2 regions of the Streptomyces sp. NPDC045967 genome follow, and region 2 is predicted to be linked to the other one. Evidence: riboswitches for the same ligand, from Rfam matches in the RefSeq annotation. Region 2 holds a riboswitch; the other holds the start of a gene.
What was found. A riboswitch is a leader RNA that binds a small molecule or an ion and turns the genes downstream of it on or off. The one in region 2 is predicted to bind S-adenosylmethionine.
Positions count from the first base shown of each region.

Region 1: linked by a shared signal. The riboswitch ahead of thrC (threonine synthase) and the one ahead of AC07FY_RS02680 (aminotransferase class V-fold PLP-dependent enzyme) in region 2 are both predicted to bind S-adenosylmethionine.

Region 1 is NZ_JBWKLE010000005.1:290,629-301,338, forward strand. It holds gene thrC (threonine synthase) at 1-1,096, opposite strand, end outside; SAM riboswitch class I at 1,090-1,241, opposite strand; gene AC07FY_RS14185 (glucosyl-3-phosphoglycerate synthase) at 1,428-2,432, shown strand; gene AC07FY_RS14190 (alpha,alpha-trehalose-phosphate synthase (UDP-forming)) at 2,479-3,939, shown strand; gene otsB (trehalose-phosphatase) at 4,012-4,860, opposite strand; gene AC07FY_RS14200 (DUF3263 domain-containing protein) at 4,933-5,169, opposite strand; gene AC07FY_RS14205 (extracellular solute-binding protein) at 5,213-6,517, opposite strand; gene AC07FY_RS14210 (ROK family protein) at 6,684-7,616, shown strand; gene nagA (N-acetylglucosamine-6-phosphate deacetylase) at 7,616-8,779, shown strand; gene AC07FY_RS14220 (1-phosphofructokinase family hexose kinase) at 8,881-9,807, shown strand; gene AC07FY_RS14225 (CBM35 domain-containing protein) at 9,836-10,710, opposite strand, start outside.
Region 2 is NZ_JBWKLE010000001.1:547,341-558,050, forward strand. It holds gene qcrC (cytochrome bc1 complex diheme cytochrome c subunit) at 1-444, shown strand, start outside; gene qcrA (cytochrome bc1 complex Rieske iron-sulfur subunit) at 441-1,496, shown strand; gene qcrB (cytochrome bc1 complex cytochrome b subunit) at 1,493-3,124, shown strand; gene trpD (anthranilate phosphoribosyltransferase) at 3,278-4,342, shown strand; SAM riboswitch class IV at 4,422-4,538, shown strand; gene AC07FY_RS02680 (aminotransferase class V-fold PLP-dependent enzyme) at 4,759-6,171, shown strand; gene AC07FY_RS02685 (Lrp/AsnC ligand binding domain-containing protein) at 6,483-6,764, opposite strand; gene AC07FY_RS02690 (rhomboid family intramembrane serine protease) at 6,761-7,495, opposite strand; gene AC07FY_RS02695 (hypothetical protein) at 7,621-7,860, shown strand; gene AC07FY_RS02700 (NYN domain-containing protein) at 7,901-9,265, shown strand; gene AC07FY_RS02705 (C40 family peptidase) at 9,518-10,546, shown strand.

The DNA.
Region 1 (10,710 bases), on a different contig from region 2:
TGCCCTCGGTCTGGGCGAGGATCTTGATGGCCTCGACGACCTGCTCGTCGGTGACGTCCTCGACGAAGCCGCCGGTGCGCCGTGCGATGTCCAGGACGTACGGGCCGTCCGCCGGGTTGCCGATCGCCAGGGACTTGGCGATGGTGTTCGGCTTCTGGGGGCGGACCACGTCGTGACCGGCCTTGAAGGCGGTCGACACCGGGGAGCAGCCCTCGGCCTGGGCGCCGAAGATCTTGTACGGCCTGTCCTCGACCAGGCCCAGCCTGATCAGCTCCTGCAGACCCTTGTCGATCTTCGTGAGCTGCGAGCCGGACGCGATCGGGATGACGATCTGGTCGGGCAGCCGCCAGCCGAGCTGCTCGCAGATCTCGTACGCCAGGGTCTTGGAGCCCTCGCCGTAGTACGGGCGCAGGTTGACGTTGACGAAGCCCCAGCCCTCGCCCAGCGGGTCGCCGATGAGCTCGGAGCAGAAGCGGTTCACGTCGTCGTAGTTGCCCTCGATGCCGACGAGCTCGCCGCCGTAGACACCGGCCATGACGACCTTGCCCTGCTCCAGGTCGTGCGGGATGAACACGCAGGAGCGGAAACCGGCCCGGGCGGCCGCGGCGCCGACGGCGCCGGCCAGGTTGCCGGTGGAGGAGCAGGAGAGGGTGGTGAAGCCGAAGGCGCGGGCCGCCTCGACGGCGATGGCCACGACGCGGTCCTTGAAGGAGTGCGTCGGGTTGCCGGAGTCGTCCTTGACGTAGAGCTTGCCGGTGACGCCGAGTTCCTTGGCGAGGTTGGCCGCGTCCACGAGCTTGGTGAAGCCGGGGTTCAGACTGGGCTTGGACGCCACGTCCGCGGGGACCGGCAGGAGCGGCGCGTAGCGCCAGATGTTGTTCGGGCCGGCCTCGATCGCGGCGCGCAGGGCGGCCGGATCGCCCGTGGGGAGGTCGTAGGCGACTTCCAGGGGTCCGAAGCACTCGACGCACGCGAAGAGGGGGCCGAGTTCGAAACGGGTACCGCACTCGCGACAGGAAAGTCCGGTGGCGGGTCCGAGATCGACAGAGGTGGGAACAGTCTGTGCAGCCATGATGGCGAGGCCCTTTCTCCTCATCTTCCCCATGGCGCACTTCGCCATGAGACGGAATTGGCACCTTCCCTAGCCGGGGCCCCGCAGGATGCGTGTCGCATCACGAGAACCGACTGGAGGGTTGCCGGGGCTTCAACGGGCCGTGTCCCTCTGCCCCTCTGGATGAGCGGTATGGCACCGGCACACGCGCTCTGTGGCGCGCCGGTGCGTTTGTACGCGAAGGGCCCCCGGCATGCGGCGGTCCTGCGCGTTGTTCAAGACTGTAACCGAAGGTCCGTGGCGTTGAGACAGGCGTCCGAACCGCGAGATGGATCACTTTTCGGTCAATCCGACCAAGCTGCAGGGAGTACTCAGGGTGCTGGAAGAGGTGGAGCGCTGGCTGGCCGACCGCTCCTGGTCCGCCGCCGACCGACCGCTCGACCAGTTGCTGGAGCGCAAACGGGCAGCTGGGACCACGGTCAGCGTGGTGCTGCCGGCGCTCGACGAGGAGGCGACGGTCGGCGCGATCGTCGAGGTGATCCGGCGCGATCTGATCGAGGGGCTGCCGGTCCCGCTGGTGGACGAGCTGGTCGTGGTCGACTCGGGCTCCAGTGACGCTACGGCGGACGTCGCGGCGAAGGCGGGCGCCCACGTGGTGCACCGGGACGACATCCTGCCGCGCATCCCCGCACTGGCCGGCAAGGGCGAGGTGCTGTGGCGCTCCCTGCTGGCCACCACCGGGGACGTCGTCTGCTTCGTCGACGCCGACCTGCGGGACTTCTCGGCCACCTTCGTCTCCGGCATCGTCGGGCCGCTGCTGACCGAGCCGGACGTGCAGTTCGTGAAGGCGATGTACGACCGCCCGCTGGCCGCGGGAGCCGGCGCTGCCGCCCCGGGGGGCACGCCGGAGCAGGGGGGCCGGGTCACCGAACTCGTCGCGCGCCCGCTGCTCAACCTGCACTGGCCGCTGCTGGCCGGCTTCGTGCAGCCGCTGGGCGGGGAGTACGCGGTGCGCCGCTCGCTGCTGGAGCGGCTGCCGTTCCCCGTCGGGTACGGGGTCGAGCTGGGCCTGCTGGTCGACGCGCTGCACACGGTCGGACTGGACGCGCTGGCCCAGGTGGACGTGGGCGTACGGCTCCACCGCCATCAGGACGGTCAGGCGCTGGGCCGGATGGCCGCCGCGATCTACCGCACCGCCGAGCTGCGGCTCGCGCGCGGGCACTCCCTGGGCCACCGCCGGGGGTATCCCCGCGTCCGGCCGGAGCTGACGCAGTTCGAGCGGGGGCCGGGCGGCTTCGTGCCGCGCACCCACCCGGTGGACACCGAGGAGCGGCCGCCGATGCTGGGCGTCGCGGAGTACGCCCGGCGGCGGGCGGCCTGACGGGTTCGGGAGTTTGCGCGGGGCCGGGCCGGGCTAGGTTCGCGACATGGCTTCATCTCAGGTACTCGTCGCCGCGAACCGCGGCCCGCTGTCCTATTCCCTCGATGCGGAAGGCACCCTCAGCTCCCGGCGCGGCGGGGGCGGCCTCGTCTCCGGCCTGTCCGCGGCCCTGGCCCGGCAGCCGGAGGCGCTGTGGATCTGCGCCGCCCTGTCGGACGCCGACCGGGAGGCGGTCCGCCGGGGCGTCTCCGAGCCCGGGGTCCGGATGCTGGACATCGATCCCACGACCTACGACGACGCGTACAACGGCATCGCGAACTCGGTGCTGTGGTTCACCCACCACCACCTGTACGACGTTCCCCGCGAGCCGGTCTTCGACGCGGAGTTCCGCCGCCGCTGGGCGTCGTACACCGCCTACAACCAGGCCTTCGCGCGGGCTCTGGCGCAGGAGGCCGCCGAGGGCGCCCGCGTCCTGGTGCAGGACTACCACCTGGCGCTGGTCCCGGGGGCCCTGCGCGAGCTGCGGCCCGACCTGCGGATCGCGCACTTCACGCACACGCCGTGGGCGTCCCAGGAGTTCCTGCGGATGCTGCCCGACGACGTGCGGCGGCAGCTGCTGTGGGGGATGCTCGGCGCCGACGTGGTGGGCTTCCACACCTGGGCGTGGGCGCACACCTTCATGGGCGGCACGCACCTGGACGACGAGCGGGGCACCGCCGCGCCGGCGTTCCCGGCGGGGGCGGCGCCCGGAGAGGGCCGGTACGTCGAGATGTCCCCGTCGGGGCCGGTGCGGCACCGGCGGACGGACGTGGCGGTGTACCCGCTGGGCGTGGACGCGGACGAACTGCGCGCGCTGGCCCACCGGCCGGAGGTGGACCAGAAGCTGGCCGAGCTGCGGGCGCAGGTCGGTGACCGCAGGACGATCGTCCGCGTGGACCGCACGGAGCTGTCGAAGAACATCCTGCGGGGCCTGCTGGCCTACCGGGAGCTGCTGACGGTCCATCCCGAGTGGCGGGGCCGGGTGGTGCACCTGGCGTCCGCCTACCCCTCCCGGCAGGACCTGAAGGTCTACCGGGACTACACGGCGGCCGTCTCGGAGCTGGCGGCCGAGATCAACGCGGAGTTCGGCACGCGGGACTGGCAGCCGGTGCTGGTGGCCGTGCAGGACGATTTCGCTCGGTCGCTGGCGGCCTACCGGATGGCGGACGTGGCGCTGGTCAATCCCGTGCGCGACGGGATGAACCTGGTGGCGAAGGAGATCCCGGTGGTGTCGGAGGCGGGCTGCGCGGTGGTGCTGTCCACGGGGGCCGGGGCGTACGAGGAGTTCCGCGAGGACGCGCTGACGGTGAACCCGTACGACGTGTCGGAGACGGCCCAGGCTCTGCACGCCGCGCTGTCCATGCCGGCCGACGAGCGCGCGGAGCGCACGAAGCGCCTGGCCGCCGCGGCGACGGCGCTGCCCCCGGCGGCCTGGTTCGAGGCCCAGCTCGCGGCCCTCACCCCCTGAGGTCCCCGCGCCCGCACGCCGGCGAGCCGGACGCCCCGGATTCGCCGGCGTGCGGGGCGGCGCGGAAGCGGGTCAGTCGCGGACGGCCGCGGCCAGGGCCGCGAGGAAGGAGACGACCGCGGCCGGTCCGGGCAGGACGAGGTCGGCGCGGGACGCCAGCTCCGGCACCTCGGCGGAGCCACTGCACACCAGCAGTCCCGGCAGCCCCTCGGCCCGCCGCTTCTCGACCGCCGAGTAGGCGGCGAGGTCGCCGAGGTCGTCACCCGCGTACAGCACCGCCTCCGCGCCCGTCTCCGCCAGGAACCCGGTGAGGGCGACGCCCTTGTCCACCCCAGGCGGACGCAGTTCCAGGACCGCCCGCCCGGGCTCGACCATCAGCCCGTGCCGCGCCGCGAGCTCGCCCAGCGGCCGGCGCAGGGCCTCGAAGGCCGCCTCCGGGTCGGCGGCGCGCCGCGTGTGCACGGCCAGCGCCCGGCCCTTCTCCTCGATCCAGGTGCCCTGCCAGGCCCCGATGGAGTCCAGGAAGCCGGGCAGCTCCGCCCGGACCGCCGCCACCCCGGGGTGCTCGGCGGGGGCGTGCACGATCCCGCTGACGGCGTCCCAGCGCTCGGCGCCGTAGTGGCCGAGGACGACCAGGTGTTCCAGCCCCGGGACCCCGGCGAAACCGCCGTGGCGCACGGCGACGCCCGCCGGCCGGCCGGTGACCACGGCGACGGAGGCCACCTCGGGGGCCAGCGCCGCCAGGGCGGGTACGGCTCCGGGATGGGCCCGCGCCTGGTCCGGGTCCGGGACGATCTCGGCGAGGGTGCCGTCGAAGTCCAGGGCGACCACGGAACGCCCGGGTCTGCGCAGCAGGGCGTCGAGGCCCTCGCGCCCGGCTGCGGTGACGGGCATCGGCAAGTCGTGCGGATGGCTCCCCATACGGACGACCCTAAACGGTCGCACCGGGCGACGGCTATGGCGGGGGCCACCCGCCCCCGGCCACAGCACTAGCTAGCGCCTGGCCCGCTGGGCCTCGCGGATGCGGCGCAGGCGGTTGACCGTGCCCGGTGCGTGGGCCAGCGCGCGGGGGTCGTCCATCAGCACGTTGAGCAGCTGGTAGTAGCGGACCGGGGTCAGCCCCAGCCCTTCCCGTATCGCCCGCTCCTTGGCCCCGGGACCGGGCCAGGTACGTCCCTCGTACGCGAGCACCGCGGCCTCCGTGGCCGTCAACCGCCCGTCGTCCGTCATACCGCCAGATTAACGCCGCCCACCGACACCGGCCCGGCCCGGTTCAGCGGGGGTCGGCCGCCCGGGCCTTCGTCGCGATCTCCTCCAGCACCCTCGCCGGCTGCCCGCCCGGCTCGACGGCCTTGCCGATGTTCTGCTTGATGTCCTCGCTGACGCCCGCCCAGGACTTCTTGCCCACCGGGTAGAGCCGGGAGGACGGCAGGGCGTCCAGGAAGGTCTTCAGCTGCGGGGCGGCCCCGCCGGCCGCGGCGGCCTGCGCGGCGCGGTAGCCGGTGGTGGTGACCGGGAGCAGGTCGTACATGGTGGTGAAGGCGGTCACGTTTTCCGCCTCGTAGAGGTGGTCCAGGAACTTCCCGGACTCCTTGCGGTGGCCGTTCTTGAAGGCCATCACCCAGTCGGCGACGCCCATCGCCGACTGCTCGGTGCCGTCGGCGGTGGGCAGGGTGACCATGCCGAACTTCACGCCCTTGCCGGCCGCCTGCTTGATCAGGGTCGGGTGGCCGTTGAGCATGCCCACCTCGCCCCGCGTGAAGGCGTCGAAGGCGGCCTGCCGGTCCAGCTTCCCCGGTTCGACCGGTCCGGTCAGGCCCTGGCCGACCATCTTGTCCCTGAGGAACTCCAGCGCCTTGACGTTCTCGGTGGCGTCGAGGGAGTACCGCTCCTCGTTGTCGGTGTAGCCGCCGCCCCCGGACAGCATCCACATCATCGTCTCGGCCTGGGCCTCCTCGCGGCCCAGCGGCAGCGCGAAGGGGGTGGGGACGCCGGCGCCCTTGAGCTTCTTCGCGGCCGCCTCCAGCTCCGCCCAGCTCTTGGGCTGCCAGCCGTTCCTGGCGTCCTTCGCGAGGACGCCGGCGTCGGTGAGCAGCTTCTCGTTGTAGAAGAGCAGCCGGGTGCTGGCCACGAAGGGCAGCCCGTACTGGACCCGCTTGACCTTGCCCGCGTCGGCGAGCGGCCCGAGGAAGTCGGCCTCGGTCTTCACGGAGAGCAGTTCGTCGGCCGTGTAGAGCTTGCCCGCCTCCGCGTAGTCGGCGTAGGCGCCGATCTGCGCGATGTCGGGGGCCTTGCCGGCCTTGACCATCTCGGCGACCTTGGCGTCGACCTCGGACCAGGAGTAGACGCTGACCTCGACGTCGATGCCGGGGTTGGTCTTCTCGAAGTCCTCGGCGAGCGTCTTCCAGTAGGTGGCCGACGAGTTCTGCGGATTGTCCCCGTACTCGGCCGCCACGACCCGCAGGGTCACCTCGTTGTCCCCGGTGAGCCCGTCGACGGCTCCGCAGCCGGTCAGTGTCGCGGCCGTCAGGCACAGTGCGGCGCCGGAGGCGGCCAGGCGCAGGTATCGGCGGTTCACAGTTCTCGTTCCACCCCTAGTCGTACGTACGATCCACGTAAGGTCTACACCACTTTGGCCGCTAATCCACATCCGCGGTCCCCGATTTGTATGGCCACTCAACAATCCCCCTCAATGGACTAGACCTTTCCCCGTGAAGCACGCGAGACTGTCCCCTGTGAAACCCGTGAAACACGTCATCGCCCTGGATGTGGGCGGCACCGGGATGAAGGCCGCCCTGGTCGCCGCCGACGGCACCCTGCTCCACGAGGCGCGCCGCGCCACCGGCCGCGAGCGGGGCGCCGACGCCGTCGTCGAGACGATCCAGGACTTCGCCGCCGAGCTGCTCGCCCTCGGCCGCGAGCGCTACGGACGCTCCGCGTCCGCCGCCGGAGTCGCCGTGCCCGGCATCGTCGACGCCGAGAACGGCATCGCCGTCTACGCGGCGAACCTCGGCTGGCGCGACGTACCGATGCGGGCCCTGCTCAGCAGCCGGCTCGGCGGGATCCCGGTGGCCCTCGGCCACGACGTGCGCACGGGCGGCCTCGCCGAAGGACGCATCGGCGCGGGCCGCGGCGCCGACCGCTTCCTCTTCGTGCCGCTGGGCACCGGCATCGCCGGAGCCATCGGCATCGCGGGCCGCATCGAGGCCGGCGCCCACGGCTACGCGGGCGAGATCGGGCACATCGTGGTCCGCCCCGGCGGTCCCGCCTGCGGCTGCGGCCAGTACGGCTGCCTGGAGACGCTCGCCTCCGCCTCCGCCGTCTCCCGCGCCTGGGCGGCCGCCTGCGGCGACCCCGAGGCGGACGCCGCGCACTGCGCCAAGGCCGTCGAATCCGGTGACGCGCGCGCCCGGGAGGCCTGGCTGGCGGCCGTCGGCGCCCTCGCCGACGGCCTGGTCACCGCCATCACCCTGCTCGACCCGCGCACCCTGATCATCGGCGGCGGGCTGGCGGAGGCGGGGGAGACCCTCTTCGCACCCCTACGGGCGGCCGTCGAGGAGCGCGTGACGTTCCAGCGGCTCCCGCACATCGTTCCGGCGGCCCTCGGGGACACCGCCGGATGCCTGGGCGCAGGGCTGCTCGCCTGGGACCTACTCGCCACGGAGGTACCTGCCTGATGTCCGGAAGCGCGCACAGCACTGTTCTCTCCGGCGCCAGGGTGGTGCTGCCCACCGGAACCGTGGCCAACGGCAGGGTCATCGTCGACGGCGGCCGCATCGCGGGCAGTGCCCGGGAGGGCGCGCGGGTCGTGGACCTGTCCGGGCACTGGATCGTCCCCGGCTTCGTCGACATGCACAACCACGGCGGCGGCGGCGCCTCGTTCACCTCCGGCACCGCCGAGGAGGTCCTGCGGGGCGTCCGCACCCACCGCGAGCACGGCACCACCACCCTGGTCGCCTCCACCGTCACCGGGGACCTGGACGAACTGGCCCGCCGCGCCGGTCTGCTCGCCGAACTCACCCGGCAGGGCGAGATCGCGGGCATCCACTTCGAGGGCCCGTTCATCAACGCCTGCCGCAAGGGCGCCCACAAGGCGGAACTGCTGCGGGACCCCGACCCGGCCGAGGTCCGCAAGCTGATCGACGCCGCGCACGGCGCGGCCCGCATGTTCACCCTCGCCACCGAACTCCCCGGCGGCCTGGAATCCGTACGGCTGCTCGCCGAGCACGGGGTGATCGCCGCGATCGGGCACACGGACGCCACGTACGAGCAGACGCGCGCGGCCATCGACGCGGGCGCCTCCGTGGCCACCCACCTCTTCAACGCGATGCCGGGCCTCGCGCACCGGGCACCCGGCCCGATCGCCGCGCTGCTGGAGGACGAGCGGATCACCGTCGAGCTCATCAACGACGGCACCCACCTGCACCCGGCGGCACTGGAACTCGCCTTCCACCACGCGGGCGCGCACCGCGTGGCCCTGATCACCGACGCGATGGACGCGGCCGGCTTCGGCGACGGGACCTACCACCTCGGCCCGCTCGAGGTCGAGGTCAAGGAGGGCGTGGCCCGCCTCGTCGAGGGCGGCTCGATCGCCGGTTCGACGCTGACCCTGGACACCGCCTTCAAGCGCTCGGTCACCGTCGACAAGCTGCCCGTGGAGTCCGTGGTCCAGGCGATCTCCGCCAACCCGGCCAAGCTGCTCGGCCTCTACGACGAGATCGGCTCGCTGGAGCCCGGCAAGCACGCCGACCTCGTCGTCCTGGACGCCGGGTTCGACGTCCGGGGCGTCATGCGGCGCGGCGAATGGGTCGTCAGCCCGCCCGCGCAGCCCGGCCCCTGACGGCCAACCGGCTGGAGCGGGGCCGGCGGTCGGCCCGGAGGACTGGGCCGACCGCTCTGCGTTTGGCATGATCCCGGCAGCAACAGACCCGGGGGAGCCCAATGATCCTGACCGTCACGCTCAACACCGCGCTCGACGTCACCTACCGCGTGCCGCGGCTACTCCCGCACGCCTCGCACCGGGTCGCCGCCGTCACCGAGCGCCCCGGCGGCAAGGGCCTCAACGTGGCCCGCGTCCTGGCCGCCCTCGGCCACGAGGTGACCGCGACGGGCTTCGCGGGCGGGCCCGCCGGCGCCGTCATGACGGACCTGCTCAGGCGGTCCCCCGGTGTGGTGGACGCCCTGGTCCCCTGCGCGGGCACCACCCGCCGCACGGTGGCCGTGGTCGACGACGCCTCCGGCGACACCACGCAGTTCAACGAGCCCGGCCCGCTGATCACGGCCGCGGAGTGGGCCCTCTTCCTGGAGCGGTACGAGGAGCTGCTGGCCGCCGGGGCCCGCGCGGTGGCCCTGTGCGGAAGCCTGCCGCCGGGCGTGCCGGTGGGCGCGTACGCCGTGCTCGTGCGGGCCGCCCGCACGGCCGGGGTCCCGGTCCTGCTGGACACCAGCGGCGAGGCCCTGCGCCGCGGGGTCGCCGCCCGCCCCGAGATCATCAAGCCGAACGCCGCCGAACTCGCCGAACTCACCGGGTCGCGCGAGCCGCTGCCCGCCACCCGCGACGCCCGCCGCCGGGGCGCCCACGCGGTGGTCACCTCGCTCGGCCCGGACGGCCTGCTGGCGGCCACCCCCGACGGCGCCTGGCGGGCGGCCCCGCCGCGCGCCCTGGCCGGAAACCCCACCGGAGCCGGCGACTCCGCCGTCGCGGGGCTGCTGTCGGGCCTGGCCGAGGGCCTGGACTGGCCGGAGCGGCTGATCCGCGCGGTCGCCCTGTCGGCGGCCACGGTCCTCGCCCCGGTTGCGGGAGAGTTCGACCCCCGCACCTACGAGGAGGTACGGGGGTCGGTGAAGGTCACCCGGGCGGCCGACTAAACGCGGTGGCGGCGGCCGGCGTTCCCGCTCACTCCTTCTCGAGCCAGAGCTGGTCGAGGACGACGTCGCACTGGTTGCCGGCCTCGCACGAGATCCTGATCGTGTTCGAGCCCTGCTTGAGCTGCACGATCGAGTAGGTGTTGGTCCACCCCTTGGCCCAGTCGCCCTCGGCGGCCTTGGAGAAGTTCTTCATGTTGACCGGGCGGGACTGCGCCTCGCCGTTGACCGTCAGCGTGGTGTTGGCGTCCTTGCCCGGCACCCCGTAGGTCATCTTCAGCTTGTAGCCGCCCGCCTTGGGCACCTCGACGGTCCACGTCGCCGCGGCTCCCAACGCGTTCAGGCCGCCCACGTACTGGCCGCCGGCGCTCTTGGCACCCGGCACGGTGTTCTGCAGCATCGCGCCGCCCGTGAGCGACATGCCGGCGCCCGCGAAGTCCGCCTTCGGAAGCTGGGCCTCCGAGGGCGCGGCGGAGGTCGGGGGCGCGCTCGACGGCTTCTGCGGGGCGGCCGACTGCTGGCCCGTCCCCGCGGTCTCGCCGGCCTTGTCCTCGCCCTTGTCGCCGAAGGCCAGGGCGGCGCCGATGCCGATGGCGACCGCACCGACCACCGCGACCGCCGCGATCAGCAGCCCGCGGCGGCTGGAGCCGCCGTTGCCGCCGCCGCGACCGGCGTGACCGCCGTGGCCGCCGGAGTGCGAGAGCGTCTGCGTCTGGTGCTGCGGGGGCTGCGCTTGCGGCGGTACGCCGTAACCGCCCGCCTGGAGTGCCTCCGGGGCCTGGTACTGCGCCTGGTAGGGAGGCTGCGGGGCGGTGCCCTGCTGCTGGGGCACCGGGCCGCGCTGGCCGCCCCCCTTGCGGCGCTCGCCGACCGTGCGCACCTGGTGGTGCGAGGTGCGGGGAACGC
Region 2 (10,710 bases):
GCCTCCCTCGGTGCCGGTCCGATCACGCCGACCGAGAAGCAGTACGACCCGGCGGGCGCCGACGTCGCCAACGGTGGCGAACTGTTCCGCAACAACTGCGCGCAGTGCCACAACTTCACCGGCGAGGGCGGCGCTCTGACCAACGGCAAGTACGCCCCCAACCTTGAGGACGTCTCGCCCAAGCACATCTACGAGGCCATGCTGACCGGCCCGCAGAACATGCCCTCCTTCCCGGACAGCACCATGCCGGAGAAGCAGAAGAAGGACATCATCGCGTACCTCGAGAACGTCAACGGCGAGAAGTCCACCAACCCCGGTGGCCTCAAGCTCGGCGGCCTCGGTCCCGTTTCCGAGGGCCTGTTCGGCTGGATCTTCGGTCTGGGTGCGCTGATCGCCGTTGCCGTCTGGGTCGCGGCCCACACCGCTAAGGCCAAGAAGTCATGAGTCAAGACATTCCCGAAGAGAAGCACCTGCCGAGCGAGCAGGGCGACGCGCACCACGGTGCCGTGGCCGTCGCGGACGACCCGTTCGCCGACCCCGGCCTGCCGGTACACAAGCCGCGCATCCAGGACATCGACGAGCGGGCCGCGAAGCGTTCCGAGCGCACCGTCGCGATGCTGTTCACGCTGTCGATGCTGGCCACGGTGGCCTTCATCGCCTCCTACGTGATCTTCCCGGTCGACAAGATCGTGTACATCTTCCCGATCGGGAAGGTGAGCGCGCTCAACTTCGCCCTGGGCATGACGCTGGGCACGGCGCTGTTCTGCATCGGCGCGGGCGCGGTCCACTGGGCCCGCACCCTGATGTCCGACGTCGAGGTCGCCGCCGAGCGCCACGAGATCGCCGCTCCGCCGGAGGTCAAGGCGCAGGTCATGCAGGACTTCCGGGACGGCGCGTCCGAGTCGGGCATCGCCCGCCGCCCGCTGATCCGCAACACCCTGCTGGGTGCGCTGGCCATGCTGCCGCTCTCCGCCGTCGTGATCATGCGCGACCTGGGCCCGCTGCCCGAGGACAAGCTGCGCAAGACCCTGTGGGCCAAGGGCAAGCTGCTCATCAACCAGAACACGATGGAGCCGCTGCGTCCCGAGGACGTGCTCGTCGGTTCGCTGACGTTCGCCATGCCGGAGGGCCTGGACGAGCACCAGCACGACTTCCAGGTCCAGATCGCCAAGGCCGCCCTGATGATCGTCCGCATCCAGCCGGACGACATCAAGGACAAGCGGGAGCTGGAGTGGTCCCACGACGGGATCGTGGCCTACTCCAAGATCTGCACCCACGTCGGCTGCCCGATCAGCCTGTACGAGCAGCAGACGCACCACGTGCTCTGCCCGTGCCACCAGTCCACTTTCGACCTCTCCGACGGCGCCCGTGTCATCTTCGGCCCGGCCGGTCACGCGCTTCCGCAGCTGCGGATCGGTGTCAATGACGAAGGCTTCCTCGAAGCGCTCGGCGACTTCGAAGAGCCCGTCGGCCCTGCATTCTGGGAGCGCGGATGAGTACTGCGACCACTGACACCAAGGCGCGCAAAGCGCCGGCCGGCGAGCGCGTGGCGGACTGGGCGGACGGCCGCCTGGGCATCTACGGCCTCGCCAAGGCCAACATGCGCAAGATCTTCCCGGACCACTGGTCCTTCATGCTGGGTGAGATCTGCCTCTACAGCTTCATCATCATCATCCTCACGGGTGTGTACCTGACGCTGTTCTTCCACCCGAGCATGAACGAGGTCGAATACCACGGCTCGTACGTGCCCATGCAGGGCGTCATGATGTCCGAGGCCTTCGCCTCGACCCTGGACATCAGCTTCGACGTCCGCGGTGGTCTGCTCATCCGTCAGATCCACCACTGGGCCGCGCTGATCTTCGTCGCGGCGATGATCGTGCACATGATGCGCGTGTTCTTCACGGGCGCGTTCCGCAAGCCCCGCGAGGTCAACTGGATCTTCGGCTTCCTGCTGCTGGTCCTCGGCATGTTCACCGGTTTCACCGGTTACTCGCTGCCGGACGACCTGCTCTCGGGTACCGGTGTCCGCTTCATGCAGGGCGCCATCCTGTCCGTCCCGGTCGTCGGCACCTACCTGTCGATGTTCCTGTTCGGCGGGGAGTTCCCGGGCGGCGACTTCGTCGCGCGGTTCTACTCGGTGCACATCCTGCTGCTGCCCGGCATCATGATGGGCCTGCTGGTGGCCCACCTGATCCTGGTCTTCTACCACAAGCACACCCAGTTCCCCGGCCCCGGCAAGACGAACAACAACGTCGTCGGCATGCCGCTGCTGCCGGTCTACATGGCCAAGGCCGGAGGCTTCTTCTTCCTGGTCTTCGGTGTCATCGCGGCCGTCGCGGCGATCGCCTCGATCAACCCGATCTGGGCGCTCGGCCCGTACCGCCCGGACCACGTGTCCACCGGTGCGCAGCCCGACTGGTACATGGGCATGCCGGAAGGCCTGATCCGTGCCATGCCCGGCTGGGAGATCAACATGTGGGGCCACACGCTCGTGCTGGGCGTGTTCATCCCGCTGGTGCTCTTCCCGCTGGTGCTGGGCGCGATCGCGGTCTGGCCGTTCATCGAGTCCTGGGTCACCGGTGACAAGCGCGAGCACCACCTGCTGGACCGCCCGCGCAACGTCCCGACCCGTACGGCCTTCGGCGTCGCCTGGATCGCGGAGTACATCGTCCTGCTGATCGGCGGTGGAAACGACATGTTCGCGCAGTACTTCCACCTCTCGATCAACTCGATCACCTGGTTCGTCCGGATCGGCTTCTTCGTCGTCCCGGTCCTCGCCTTCATCGTCACCAAGCGGATCTGCCTCGGCCTCCAGCGCCGGGACCGGGACAAGGTGCTGCACGGTCGCGAGACCGGCATCATCAAGCGCCTGCCGCACGGTGAGTTCGTCGAGGTCCACGAGCCGCTCTCGCAGGACAAGCTGCACACCCTCACCTCGTACACGCAGTACCAGCCGATCGAGGTCGGCCCGACGGTCGACGAGAACGGCGTCGAGCGCAAGGTGAAGCTCGGCGAGAAGCTGCGCGCGAAGCTCAGCAAGGGCTTCTACGCCGAGAACAACCAGATTCCGAAGCCCACGGTGGAGGAGTACAAGGAGATCCAGAGCGGCCACGGCCACCACTGATCCCGCTCGGGGCCGGTCACGGCCGGCCCCGGTGTCGCCACGGCGAGAGCCCCGTCCAGTGTCTGGACGGGGCTCTTCGCCGTCTCGCGGGCTGGATAGGCTGAAGCCCTTCCCATTCGCCGTGGAACCCCCGACGACCAGCAGGAGCGGACCATGAACGTTGCGACCCCGGCAGGCGGCGACAGCGTGGCGGCCCGCGGCTGGCCGGGCCTGCTCGACGCCCTGCTCAGCGGCCGGGACCTGAGCGCCGAGGACACCGCCTGGGCCATGGACCGGATCATGCGCGGCGAGGCCACGGACGCGCAGATCGCCGGCTTCGTGGTCGCGCTGCGGGCCAAGGGGGAGACGGTCGCCGAGATCAACGGCCTGGTCCGCGCCATGTACGGGCACGCCAACCTCATCGAGGTGCCGGGCCGGACGGTGGACATCGTCGGCACCGGCGGCGACGGGGCCAAGACGGTGAACATCTCCACCATGTCCGCGATCGTCGTGGCCGGTACGGGCGCCAAGGTGGTCAAGCACGGCAACCGGGCGGCGTCCTCCGCGAGCGGCTCCTCGGACGTGCTGGAGAAGCTCGGCGTCAACCTGGACCTCACCCCCGCGCGGGTGGCGGAGGTCGTGGAGGAGGCCGGCATCACCTTCTGCTTCGCCGTGAAGTTCCACCCGGCGCTGCGGCACGTCGCGGCGGCCCGCAAGGAGCTGGGCATCCGCACCACCTTCAACTTCCTCGGCCCGCTGACCAATCCGGCCCGGGTCCGCGCGCAGGCCACGGGTGTCGCCGACCCCCGGGTCGCCCCGATCGTGGCCGGAGTGCTCGCCGAACGCGGCTCCTCCGCGCTCGTCTTCCGCGGCGACGACGGGCTCGACGAACTGACCACGACGGCCACCTCGCGGGTGTGGTGGGTCCGCGACGGCGAGGTCCGCGAGCAGTCCTTCGACCCGCGCGACGTGGGCGTCCCGCTGGTCGACGTGTCGGCGCTGCGCGGCGCGGACGCCTCGTACAACGCCGATGTCGCCCGTCGCCTGCTGGCCGGCGAGGGCGGACCGGTCCGCGAGGCGGTCCTGCTGAACTCCGCGGCGGCCCTGGTGGCGCTGGACCCAGGCACCGGGACGCTGGAGGAGCAGATCCGGGCGGGCATCGCCCGGGCGGCCGAGTCGGTCGACTCGGGCGCGGCCCGCGCCGCCCTGGAGCGGTGGGTGGCGGCCAGCAACGCCTGAGCGCTCCCGCCCACGACCCCGGTCCGCATGCTGGACCGGGGTCTTGCGCGCGGGGGATCTTGTGGCAGGATGCTGACCAGGTCACGAGTGACAGCGTTTAGGCCCCGGCTTGCTGTCCGGCAACCCTCCTTCCGTGGCGGGGTGCCCCGGGTGATGACCAGGCCGTAGGCAGCGAGGTCTACGGCAAGCGCGGATCCCTCGACACCAGGGGTCCTGGTCTCTCGAGGAGCGTTTTTCCGTGAGCAAGCGAATGCGATAGGGCGACTCACGCCCCTTCTTCCCCCTCGGACCGCGGGTCGCTTCCGCGTACCCCCGTCCGGCCCGAGGACTTCCCGTACTGCGCCGCACGGCGTCGCGCCGCGGCCGCGTACGGGCACACCGAAGCCATTCACCCCTGCCTGCCGGGAGATTCCGCCATGTCCGCTTCCCTGAACGCCGCCGCCACCGCCGTCCCCGCCGCCCCGTCCACCGACGGACCGGCCTGTGCCGAACCGCTGCCGGTCCTCGGCCGGGACGTCACCGTCCCGCTCGTCACCGGCGGTGAGGTCACCTACGCGGCCCTCGACTACGCGGCCAGCGCCCCGGCCCTCCAGCGGGTCTGGGACGACGTGGCGGCGTACGCCCCGTACTACGGCAGCGTCCACCGCGGCGCCGGATACCTCTCGCAGCTCTCCACCGACCTCTTCGAGCAGAGCCGCGCCACGGTCGCCGAGTTCCTGGGCTGCCGCCCCGCCGACCAGGTCGTCTTCACCCGGTCCACCACCGACTCCCTGAACCTGCTCGCGTCCGCCCTGCCGGCCGGCTGCCAGGTCTTCGTCTTCGAGACCGAGCACCACGCCTCGCTGCTGCCGTGGACCGACGCCCAGGTCACCTACCTCGACGCGCCCCGCACCCCGGACGAGGCCGTCGCCACGCTGGAGCGGGCGCTCGCCGACCGCGCTCCGTCGCCCGGCTCCTCGAGCCGAGGCCCGGCGCTGGTCTGCGTCACCGGTGCCTCCAACGTCACCGGTGAACTGTGGCCGGTCAAGGAGCTGGCCGAGGCCGCGCACGCCCACGGCGCGCGGATCGTCCTGGACGCCGCGCAGCTCGCCCCGCACCACCCCGTCTCGGTCCGTGACCTGGACGTGGACTGGGTCGCCTTCTCCGGCCACAAGCTCTACGCCCCCTTCGGCTCGGGCGTGCTCGCCGGCCGCGCGGACTGGCTGCAGGAGGCCGAGCCGTACCTGGCGGGCGGCGGGGCCTCGCGGAAGGTGGCCCGGCGCGGGGACGGCGGCGTGGACGTCGAGTGGCACACCACGGCCGCCCGCCACGAGGCCGGTTCCCCGAACGTCATCGGCGTCTACTCCATCGCCTCCGCCTGCCGCGCCCTGACGGAGGCGGGCTTCGACGCGCTGGTCGCCCGCGAGCGCCGGCTGATCGGACGGGTCCGCGAGGGCCTGGCCGAGGTTCCGGCGGTCCGCGTCCTGTCCCTCTTCGGGGACGACGCCCCGCGCGTCGGCGTCATCTCCTTCGTGGTGGACGGCTGGAACAGCTCCCACTTCGCCGCGGCGCTCTCCGCGGAGTACGGCATCGGCGTCCGCGACGGCCTGTTCTGCGCACACCCGCTGGTACGCACCCTGCTGGGCAGCGAGCCGCAGGCCCAGGGCGAGTGCGGAGCCCCCGAGGCGGCGCCGGGGGAGCGCTCGCTGAACGCGATCCGCGTCAGCTTCGGCGCGGGCACGCCCGACGAGCACGTCGAGCGCTTCGTGCGGGCGGTACGGGAACTGGTCGCGGACGGCGCGAAGTGGCAGTACCGCACGGAAGAGGGCCGCTGCGTCCCCGCGGTCTGATCCCGCCGACCGTCCCGGGGCTCCGCCCGGCACCCCGCGCCTCAATTGCCGGCGGGGGCTTGATTGGCCCAGGCTTCGCCCGTGGGGCGGGGCCGCTCCGGAGTGTCTCCTCGGCTCGCGCACTTCGCGCCGGCTTCGCACGGGAAACCCCGGTTGCGCGCTCGTCCTGCGGGGACCCTCCTGCGCACCCCCGCCCCACGCCGCGGCGTGGGGCGGGGGAGGCCGAGACCAGGGCCGGGAAGTGCAGCCCCGCCGGCGATTGAGGCGCGGGGTGCGGGGCGGAGCCCCGGGAGACCGGCCGGAGCCCGGCGCTAAGCGTCCAGGCCGATCGCGAACGCCGCCTCCAGGTCGTGCTGGGAGTACGTGCGGAACGCCACGTGCGTGTCCGTGGCCTCGACGCCCGGGATCTTGCTGATGCTTCCCGGGATGATGTCCGCCAGGTTCTCGTGGCGGGCCACGCGGACCAGCGCGATCAGGTCGTAGGTCCCCGTGACGGAGTAGACCTCGCTGACACTGTCCAGCGCGGCGATGGACTCGGCGATCTCGGGGATGCGGTCCACGCTGGTCTTGATGAGCACGATCGCGGTGATCACGGCTGGCTGTCTCCCTCGATGGCCGTCGCTGGTCGCACCACTGTAGTCGTAGCCCGATAACGCGCCCACGCGTACAGGAAGCCGACGGAGAAGCCCACGAGGTGGGCCAGGTAGGCGACCCCGGGACCGCTGCCTGCCCGGTGCGCGGCCACCCCCTGGAGGGCGAACCAGAACAGCAGGACCAGCCACGCCGGGAACCGCAGCGGCAGGAAGAACAGGAACGGGAACAGGCTCGTCACCCTGGCCCGGGGCAGCAGGTACAGGAAGGCGCCCAGCACCGCGGAGATCGCCCCGGACGCCCCGACCAGCGTCTGCGAGGACCCCGCGTTCGCCGCCGCGTACACCGCCAGGGCCGCGTAGCCCGTCCCGACGTAGAAGACGAGGAACGCCGGCCGGCCCATCCGCTCCTCCGCCATCGCGCCGAAGACGTAGAGGAAGAGCATGTTGCCGAGCAGGTGCAGCCAGCTGCCGTGGACGAAGAGCGCCGTCAGAGGGGTCAGCCAGGCCCGTGGGCGGCCGCTGAACAACTCGTCGGGGACCACGCCCCAGCGCTGGAAGTAGTCGGTCCCGGCGGCCAGCAGTCCCTCGCCCGTCCCGTAGGCCGGGTTCAGGCCCGACGCGGGGCCGAGGACGAACACCACGGCGCAGCCCGCGATCAGCGCATGGGTGACGACGGGTCCCCGGGCGGCCTCGCGGACGGCCTGCCACCTTACGATCATGTGACAGAGCATGACGCAACCGACCTCTCCCGGGGCGGTGGCAGGCCGTAGGGTTACGAGCCGGCGTCCGGCCAATCGGCGCGGACGGCTCAGCAGACGGCTTTAATTGAAACAGCTACGAAGGAGAGAGCGGCCTGATGACGGTTCCCCTGCCGACCGACACCACCCGGTGGCGCTGCACCCTGTGCGGCAACCTCACGCGCTTCGACGTCACCCGATCGTCGAAGGTCGTGGAGTACGTCCACCTGGACCTCGCCGGGGAGCCCAAGGTCGAGGAGCGAGAGGTGGTCAATGAGACCATCGAGTCGGTCCGCTGCCGCTGGTGCAACGCGGTGGACCAGATCGAGCTCGTGGACAGGCCGGGCGCGGACTCCTGACGGAGCCCCGCCCACAGGGAGAACACGGTAGGGGTGACGGATTGTGGAGCCAGCAAGCGGCGCTGAGCCGGCCGGTGCGGCCGGCGACGCCGCCGAGGTGCTCGACCGCCCGCTGCCGGAAGGTGTGCGGCGCCGGGTCGTCGCGCTCGTCTCGGACGCCTTCGGCGGACTGACGGTCGCGGACCTCCCGGCGCAGCTGCGCCAGTACGCCCGTTTCACCCCGACCCGGCGCGCCAAGTTCGCGGGCAACGCGATGGCCGCGGCGGTGGAGACCGACCCGGTGTTCCGCGGCCGGGTCGCCGAGAAGCTGCGCGAGGCGCAGGCGGAGCTGGCCGGCGCGCTGGAGTCCGGTGCGCCGCCCGCCGCCGCGGACCCGCTGGACGTGGCGGCCGCCGCGTACGTCCTGCGCCCCGTCGGCTGGGTCAAGCTGGTGGCCGCCGCCGGCGAGGAGGCGCAGCGCGCCGACGCCGAGCGGGTCGGCGAGGAGACCCGGCGCGAGCTGGACCGGCTGCGCGAGGAGCTGGAGCAGGTACGGGACCTGCAGCGGTCCGGCGGTGAACAGGTGCGGGCCGATCTGGAGGAGGCCCGCAGGGAAGCCGAATCGCTTCAGCGCAAACTGCGCAGCGCGCTCAGCGACGTCAAGCGCGGCGAGGCGGCCCTGCGCAAGGTGAACGCGGAGATCGACGGGATCCGCGGGGAGGCGGCCGCCCGGGTGGCCGCCGCCGAGAGCGAGACCCGGCGGCTGAAGTCCCGGCTGGCGGAGGTGGAAGCGTCCCTGGAGACCTCGCGCCGGGCCACCCGCGAGGGGCGCAGCATCGAGGACATGCGGCTGCGGCTGCTGCTGGACACCGTGCTGGACGCGGCGGCGGGACTGCGCCGCGAGCTGGCACTGCCGCCGGTGAACACCCGGCCGGCCGACACGGTGGACGCGGTGGAGCCGGGGCGGATGACGCCGAAGGACATCGCGGCGCGCGCCCTGTCGGAGACCGATCCGGCGCTGCTGGACCAGCTGTTGGCGCTGCCGCAGGCCCATCTGGTGGTCGACGGCTACAACGTGACCAAGACGGGTTATCCGACGATGCCGCTGGAGAAGCAGCGGCTGCGGCTGCTGGGCGGGTTGTCGATGCTGGCCGCGCAGACGGGCGCCGAGATGACGTGCGTCTTCGACGGGGCGGAACTGGCCGCCCCGGTGCTGCTCGCGCCGCCGCGCGGGGTGCGGGTGCTGTTCTCCAAGGCCGGGGTGACGGCGGACGAGCTGATCCGCCAGTTGGTGCGGGCCGAGCCGCCCGGGCGCCCGGTGGTCGTGGTCTCGACCGACCGGGAGGTCGCCGACGGGGTGGCCAAGGCGGGTGCGCGACCGGTGGCGTCCGCATTGCTGCTGAAGCGGCTTTCGCGCGTTTCGTAACTCCTGCCCCGCATGCCCGAATTGACGGGGGTGCTGGGGAACGTACCGTCAAGTGCCCGGCACAGAGCGTGCGCTGTAGGTAAAGAAGCTGGTGGGAGACCGACTTTTTTGCCGACAGGATTTGAACTGATCACAGATGGGTCACTAGGGTCTGCTCAAACCTTCGTGCGGTGGATCACCCATTCGGGGTGGCGGCGGAGGTGCTGCCGAGTTGCGTTCTTCGGCGGCTCGAGGAAGAAGGAGCTCGCCTTCGTGGCGTCCCACCGTCGACCCAAGCAGCCGAACCGCGCTCGTGTGACCGTGGTGACGGCGACCGCCGCCGCGGCCGTCGCCCTCTTCTCCCAGAACGCCTCCGCCGCTCCCGGCAAGCCGAGCAAGGACGAGGTCAAGGCCCAGGTCGACGCCCTCTACGAAGAGGCGGAGCAGGCCACCGAGAAGTTCAACGGGGCCAAGGAGCGCCAGGAGACCCTGGAGAAGGAGATCGGGCAGCTCCAGGACCAGGTGGCCCGCGGTCAGGGCGACCTCAACGAGCTGCGGGGCACGCTCGGTTCGATGGCGAGCGCGCAGTACCGCAACGGCGGCATAGACGAGTCGCTCGCCCTCCTCCTGTCCGAGGACCCCGACAGCTACCTCGAAAAGGCCTCCTCCCTGGAGCACCTGAGCGGCAAGCAGGTCGAGGCGGTCCACAAGATCCAGGCCAAGCAGCGCACCCTCGCGCAGCAGCGCCAGGAGGCCGCCGGCAAGCTCGCCGACCTCGACGCCACCCGCAAGGAGCTCGCCGAGAAGAAGAAGGTCTCGACGGACAAGCTGGCCGCGGCCCAGGCCCTGCTCAACTCCCTGACCGCGCAGGAGCGTGCCGCCCTCAAGGAGGAGGAGACCCGCGCGAGCCGCGCCGACGGCCAGCGCGTCGACCTCGGCAACGTCAAGGCCTCCGGCCGCGCCGGGGCCGCCCTCGCGGCCGCCAAGACGAAGGTCGGCAGCGCCTACATATCCGGACACGAGGGCCCCAACTCCTTCGACTGCTCCGGGTTGACCCAGTGGGCCTACGCCCAGGCCAACGTCAGCATCAGCCGCGTGACCTACACGCAGGCCAACGACGGCACGCGCATCAGCCGCAGCCAGCTCCAGCCCGGCGACCTGGTCTTCTTCTACGGCGACCTGCACCACGTCGGCCTCTACGCCGGCAACAACATGACGCTGCACGCCTCGAACCCGCGCGGCGGCGTCAAGTACGAGTCGATGGACAACATGCCGTTCCAGTTCGGCGTGCGCATCGGCTGACCCGCCGAGCCCCCGCACGAGCCGCCCCGCACACCGCCCATCCGGGCGAATTGCGGGGCGCCGCCCCGACCCCGCGCCCCGCCGGTGACCTGCATCTCCGGCGGGGCGTCCGTGTGTGCGCCCCCCGGCGGTCGTTGGCCGGTGCCCACCGGCGCGGCTACTGT